2 regions of the Paenibacillus provencensis genome follow, and region 1 is predicted to be linked to the other one. Evidence: predicted binding sites of a transcription regulator. Region 1 holds the regulator's gene; the other holds the start of a gene.
What was found. Region 1 encodes LexA, which represses DNA repair genes until DNA is damaged. Its sites were predicted from a motif close to CGAACATATGTTCG; they were not measured.
Positions count from the first base shown of each region.

Region 2: a site for LexA is predicted at 1,562-1,575, ahead of ACFQ3J_RS08680 (YolD-like family protein). Genes of this name have one in related genera too.

Region 1 covers NZ_JBHTKX010000001.1:656,064-659,640, reverse strand. The annotation lists gene ACFQ3J_RS03270 (hypothetical protein) at 1-499, opposite strand, end outside; gene ACFQ3J_RS03265 (DUF896 domain-containing protein) at 548-751, opposite strand; gene ACFQ3J_RS03260 (LysM peptidoglycan-binding domain-containing protein) at 915-1,283, opposite strand; gene lexA (transcriptional repressor LexA) at 1,462-2,091, shown strand; gene ACFQ3J_RS03250 (DNA-binding protein) at 2,620-2,847, opposite strand; gene ACFQ3J_RS03245 (Ltp family lipoprotein) at 3,315-3,577, shown strand, end outside.
Region 2 covers NZ_JBHTKX010000001.1:1,821,560-1,825,136, forward strand. The annotation lists partial or broken gene ACFQ3J_RS08665 (glutamate--tRNA ligase family protein) at 1-446, opposite strand, end outside; gene ACFQ3J_RS08670 (helix-turn-helix domain-containing protein) at 642-854, opposite strand; gene ACFQ3J_RS08675 (helix-turn-helix domain-containing protein) at 957-1,169, shown strand; gene ACFQ3J_RS08680 (YolD-like family protein) at 1,259-1,549, opposite strand; gene ACFQ3J_RS08685 (hypothetical protein) at 1,712-2,137, shown strand; gene ACFQ3J_RS08690 (DUF6060 domain-containing protein) at 2,476-3,189, opposite strand; gene ACFQ3J_RS08695 (hypothetical protein) at 3,286-3,577, shown strand, end outside.

The DNA.
Region 1 (3,577 bases):
CTTCGACAGGTATTTGATGATTTTGGGCAAACTGTACAAGTCGTGCTCCCATCGCTTCTACATCATATAGGTTAAGCAATTTGCTGAACACCCAAGGACCACCTTTACCATTGCGCTCAACAATGACAGATCCCTTTTCCAACACAATTTTCTTAATATCCTCTACACCCATGGAACGTTCTCTGCTTAGCTTAATCGTCTTGATACGCTTCTTGCCGACTTTCAGATAAGGTCGACGCATAAAATACATTATTGCCAGTCCAAGATAAAGCGCGAATACGACCCAGTCAAATGTACCTACTCCATCTGTCGTCAAACCACTAAGGGTCAGGAACATAAATGAAAGCACAACAAGTACAAATGGGAACAAAAAGGCTCTTCCTTTAAACACATCTTCTTGTTCAACACCAGATCCGATGGATGGCTGGCCTCTCTTTCTACGATCTTTATTAATTTTCTGCTGGTTTTTCTTTACCGATCTTTCAAATGAACTCGCCATGAGTATCCTCCTTCAATCTATAACAAAAGCATTAACCTATTTAATAAATCATTTTCCTTTTGAATAAGTGTCGCCGCTTACATCATCCACAATTTCAATGGATTCCAGCTGCTGACGGAAGTTGCTGCGGATGTTGTTCAAATAGATCTCTCTAAGCTCAGCCCGTTCAGCCAATTCTTCTTCAGTAAGCCCGGATTCCTTCTGCTTGCGTGCAAGCTCATTAATCCTCGCAACTAGACGTTCAATATCCAACTGTTGTTCCCCTCCAAAATGCATAGTCTCTTTAACTTTGACATGATTAGAAAGGGTTGTCAAGGTAAATACCTGTATAGCCTGTATTTAATACAGAACAGAAAAAAGACGCAGATCAAGCCGCGTCCTCAGCATGTTAAATAATATGAATGAATTATACATATCAATCAAAATAAGGGAGATTCAGCATCTGGCCCACTTGTATGTCGCTGCTTGATAACCCATTAATTCGCTGAATTTGATTCACATAATCTCTTATATCCATACCTTCTGGTTTGTATTCTGTGCCGATTGCCCATAAGGTATCGCCCGGATTTACAACAACCTTCTCATATGTCATCTCTTGTCCCGCATCTGCAAAAACAGTCATGAACCCAGTCAAGCTCAGAAACAGAATCGCCACGATCAATATCAAGCGGATTGTTCTCTGTTTGTTCTTCTTCATTATAATATGTATCGTTTCACCCAAGGTATTGTTAGTCGATTCATCTGTTCTAGGATGTATGCTGTTATAAGTGCTGTATCTAAGCATTATTCCAACCTCCAAACGTTTGTTCTCATTTCTTATAAACTCACTATAACACGAACATGTGTTTTGGGCAATAGTTTTTGAGAACAATTGTTCTGCATTTTTTTAGAACTAATGTTTGTACGAACGGAGGTTCTATGCTATAATTTTCCCAAACGTTATTATGTGGAGTTGATACGGTATGTCGAAGGTATCCAGCAGACAGTTAGCCATTCTGGAGTTTATACGCAATGAAGTCCGATTGAAAGGATATCCTCCGTCCGTAAGAGAGATTGGTGAAGCTGTTGGCCTAGCCTCCAGTTCAACCGTTCACGGACACCTGGATCGTCTGGAGAAGAAGGGGTTAATTCGTAGAGACCCTACCAAGCCACGGGCTATTGAATTGCTCGGTCAAGATGATGATGATAATGTAGTTCAATTTACTCAGACGGTTGCTCGCGTCCCTGTAGTGGGTAAAGTTACTGCAGGTATTCCGATCACAGCTACAGAGAATATTGAAGATTATTTCCCACTGCCGATGCAGTATGTTGGTGATGAGAAAGTGTTTATGTTGTCCGTTGTCGGAGATAGTATGATTGAAGCGGGAATTTCGAATGGTGACTATGTCATCGTCCGCCAGCAGCAAACTGCGAATAACGGAGATATCGTCGTCGCGATGACTGAAGATGACGAAGCTACCGTTAAGACTTTCTATAAAGAGAAAGACCATATTCGCCTGCAGCCAGAGAATCCTACATATGAACCTCTCCGGCTTACGAAAGTAACAATTCTAGGTAAGGTCATAGGCTTGTTCCGTGACTTCCTTCATTAATTAGCCATTTTTTTATTTTTTGTATAGTAAGTAATAAGCAGAGATCTTCGCGAGAAGACCTCTGCTTTTTTGTAGTCAACTGACTTATATTTTGTTGCAACAATCTCTTACTCAACTGAGGTTTGTATCCTGTTTCGGGGCACGTTGGTATAAAGAGAGTGCCTTACCTGCAGATAAACTGGTAAGCACTCTTTCGAACTTAGAACTTAGAACTTAGACTCTAATTATGTAATCTGGCCTTTATTTTAAACCCTAACTTAATTTGCATACTTAAACATACAGACTTCGCGCACATAATGTCCTCCTTTTACTTTAACGCTTAACTCTGTTATATCCTTCAATCGCACAACTACAAACAAGCTCCTTATCAATAAACACCAAGATAGGGTCTTCTCTATCTTTGCGGTATAAAGAAGGACGTAAGAATTCAGCGATTGCATAAACCGTTGCTGTCCCCTGTAGAAAAGCCTTTTTCGTTTTAGTTAGAATTTTACCACGTTATGCAATATCAAATTGCAAGAGAGCCCACTATTTAAAACTATTCGTATGGTCGATACTTTTCACGTAATTCCCAGCTTCCTTTTTTCTCGCTTCAACATATGATTTAAGGAAGAGACAAACTGACCCAGATTCCTTAATCGGCAAAAGCTTTTGACGCTTCATCAAGGAAGAAAGATTCTGTTTTGAACCTCCAAGCATTTCCACTGCTTCAGCCGATGTCAGCACATTTTCGTTAATAATACGGATCAGTTTCATCCCGTTCCATCAAATCACCCCATAATTAATATTACGATTGTACAATGCTGAATCCAATGAAAGTAAGCTAATTATCAAAGTTGCTTTAGTTTTTTTTGACATACTCATGATTAACATGCCCTTTTCGCGGTATGCTATAAATTGAAGAGAAAGATTAAGGAACTCACACGGTCGGTCGTTGAGATTAACTGACCGTGTGGCTCTCAAGTCCTACCTATCGTTAAAGGGCTACGAGGAGGTTGACTATTGCGGTGGCTAAGCTGACCAAGGCCGTGAGAAGCGTAACCCGCTATTTCCGAGATAATAGATGATGAAATAGAAATGAAGACCTGTCCAAGAAAATAGGGCTTTTCCATAGTCAGTAATCTTCTTTTGTGCATTATTTTGCAAAACTATATGGATATATATTCCTATATCTGTTAGACTATGTTTTGTTTGGAATTGATACTTTAGGAGGGTATATCTACATGTGGGCAGTTATAGGCTTGTTTAGTTTTGTAGGATTTATTATTTACCTAGTGTTAGGCTTGATTTCGGTTGCCAAAAAGAATGGATTTGCTAAGAAAAGATTCTTAACTTGCTTGGTGCTTTTCATAATAGTAGTTGTTGCGGTATCTGCAGATCCAAGCACTCAAACCGAGACAGCTGAATCAGATGAAACATCTACTGAAGTCGTAGAAACAAATGTTACGACAGCGTCTTCAAACGCTCCTACTGAAGAAGCAGAAGA
Region 2 (3,577 bases), 1.2 Mb from region 1:
AAATTCGTGATGACGACTTTCAGGGGATCTAACACAGCCATGGCACTGATTGCTTTACCCTTCAGATCTTGACGAATAAAATGATCAAGCATAGCAGATTCTACTGTGCTGTTCTGACGAAGCATCCCCACCTCGGTCATAAACCGAAAGATACTCTCTGGAGACACACCTCTTCTGCGATAGGCCATAAGCGTAGGAAGCCTTGGGTCATCCCAGCCATCAACAAATCCGCCTTCGACCAGCTCTCTTAAATATCGTTTGCTCGTCACTAGACCCGTAACATTCAATCGGCCAAACTCCCTTTGTATTGGAGGCTCCGGTATTTCCAATTCCTGCAGCACCCACTCATACAAGGGGCGATGTTCCTTGAACTCTGCCGAGCACAGCGAGTGCGTAATCCCTTCAATGGCATCTTGAATCGGATGGGCAAAATCATACATCGGGTAAGTATATTATCACTTGTACCAATAACAACCCTAAAAATCCTTAACCTTATAAGAACGCCTTTCTTCCCACTTTCTTTGTACCAATAACATCTTCAAAAAACTATCAAAACCAATAACATTTTTAATTTTTGTGGGAAGCGTGTGGGAACAAAAAGAAACAGCAGTGTGCATCCGCTGCTGTTTCTTTTGACTTTATTAAACCTTAATTTGATCCATAGAGGATATCTCATAAAACCTCAAAATTCTGTCAGCGACTGAGAGAGGAATCTCCTGGGGTTCACGCTCATATTTAAGAAGCATATCATTATGTAACCCTAAACTCTTTGCAGCTTCAGCAACCGTTAGCTGTCTTGATTTTCTTATTTCTATGATTGTCCTTGGAAGTTCCGTACGATTCATACTGCACATGTTGCATACCCCCAATTTATTTTATTTACTATTGATCGTACAACGTGATAAATTTGTATAGAATAACTACCAAGTTTTGCCCCAAGAGAGGAGATAGGAAAGTTGGCTCTCGCCCGTGGGAGATGCCGACTAAGATATCTATTAGCACGTGCAAGAATGTCACAGGCCGAATTGGGAAGAAGAACGGATTATTCACCTCAACAAATTTCTAATTGGGTGAATGAACGTGAAAAAATCCCATGGGATGCAGCGCTCAATATTGCGTATGTACTTTCCTGTAGCATGGAAGACCTGTACGAAGTAGTAGACATCTGAGCCGGTCGGCTCTCCTCGGTTAAATCTATAGTATATACTATAGATTCTCCTCCTAAAAATATCCAATGGTAATATATAATATCCCAGAGTCAGAATGACTCCGGGTCAGCAACTTTCAATATGTCTATAAAAGGAACCCTCATTGGTCCCCCGAATTTCTCATTAATATGTACGAGTTTCGTGCCGCCATCTAACTTCTCAATCATACCTATGATCGGCTCTTCCTTCTTCCACACGAACAATGTCAACGTCTTTTTATCTTCCCTTGCTTCTTGAAGTTTGACCGCCAATTCTTCCAGCTCAAAATCATCACGTTTTGGGCGTGATTCCTTCTGATTTTTAGCTGAAGGTTTTGGAGCTGCTGTTAATGAAAACATCATAATCACCCTTTCAGAACATTTGTTCTCATTATATGACGTATTGTTATAGATTTCAACAATATTCCATATATTCATTTACGTGGACATGAAAAAATATAATATAGAAATAATTTCCTAGTTCTGATAGACTATGCTCAAAGATTATGTATTGGAGGATGGAACATGGGTTTCTTTGGTAAAATGAAAGAGGACTTCAAAAAAGCTACAGAAGACGGTAAAGCAATGGCTGCAGGAAAAGCGGTCCGACTCGAATACTTAGGTGGTCATCCCAAGGTACAAGCTGGACTTATTACAGTATCAAGTAGCACGGAAGAATATAAACTTCTGATTGATGGCAATGAAGTCCAAGTAGTTAAAATGGAATGGGACGAGAAAGGAAAACGCAGTGGTGGGAAAGCTGCTGCAGGAGCAATTGTAGGCGGAGTGCTTACTGGAGGTCTCGGGTTGCTAGCAGGCGCAGCTATTGGAGGAAGAAAGAAAGATAATTCCCTTGCAGTCATTACATATCAAGATGGACCACTTGAAGGAACAGCATATTTTAGATGCGACCAAAAGGAGTATCAAAAGTTAGCCGCATTACTCGCATGATGAAGTTTGGAATACGCAAACCGAGTGCAAGGAAACGAGCATCGGCCCGATCCAGCATTAAAAGACAGATCATTCACCGAGCAGGTTTGAAAAAGCCAAGGGGATGGGATGGATCACCAACCCAAAGAAAGCAGCCTATAACAAGATTTATAAAAAGATAAAGAAGATGTTAAAATAGAATTTCAAATAAAGCCCTGTCCTAAGGACAGGGCTTTTGTTTTGCTGCTTCTTATTAGCTACCAACTCTTTGAAGATAGTGCAATAACTTCACACTTTTTCCGAATGTAATGGTAGGAAGTGTTAGCCGCAAAACAGCTGTATGAATTACTAGTATTTAATCAATATCTTACAAGAAGAAAGTAACCTGCCGCATTACCAGTTCCGTCAATCAATGGAGCAGTGACTGTTGCTGTTTCAGTACTAACAATTGTTCTGCTTACTCCTTGTTGATGGAAATAGTTCAAGTCTCCTACCCATTTATTTAGTTTAGGTTTGAAACCAAGGTAAGCTCTCTCACCAACAGGTATGTATAATGTTTGAGATGTTTGATTAGATTTAGCAGTACTTATAGAATATCCTGCACCGGCTTTAAGTGCTGCTTTTTTCTGAGTAGAATCAATACCTAAATTAGCTGTAAAAGTTTCAGTCACAGTAGTTTGTTGTGTAGCAGATATCGGACAAGGTTGTGCTCCATTACAGGAAATGCCTTGTGCCACCATTCTAGGTCCTTCATAATATTGGGAGAAACTTTCGTATAAGAACTCATAACCGTAAAAATCATATGGGAAAAGGGTGAAGTCTGGTTTGGGTGAAGTAGGGTTATCATTTTTCTTAGTACTATTTGCGGTCTTGTCCATTTCTGCTTCATATTCTTCAAAAGATACTTCAATAAAATTTCCATTCTCGTCAACTTCATAAACTGCTAAAATTTCTTCCCCAGTTATCTCATCAGTATAAACTTCTGATGTTAGGTCATCGTTGTTTGCCAATGCAGATGCTGATACGCAAAAAACCAAAAAAATTGCCAATAACGAAGATGTAATTTTCTTCATTTTTTTCCACATCCTTTAATTTATTTTGGATACATAGTATATTAAAAGCATAAATTTGGTAATTGTCAACCATTATTTGGAAGGAGGTGAATTAAAATGTCAAAAAAAGGATTGATCTTAATTTTTTTTATTGTGTTACTTGCTGGTTGTTCTTCTTATAAAGATCAGAGTATATCCTCATTCCCTAATCCTGATCAAGCCATTGATTTTGGACTTTCTAAGGAAAACGCCGAAGAAGTTACACGGGTGGTAGTTGAAGGTGAAGAGACATTAATTTTCTATAAGCTCAATAACGAAGATGTAACCGGGGTTGGAAGTGTATCTAAAGTAGATGATCAATATGAATGGAAAAGCACCTCAACCAAATTTAAAGCTGAAATGGCCAGCG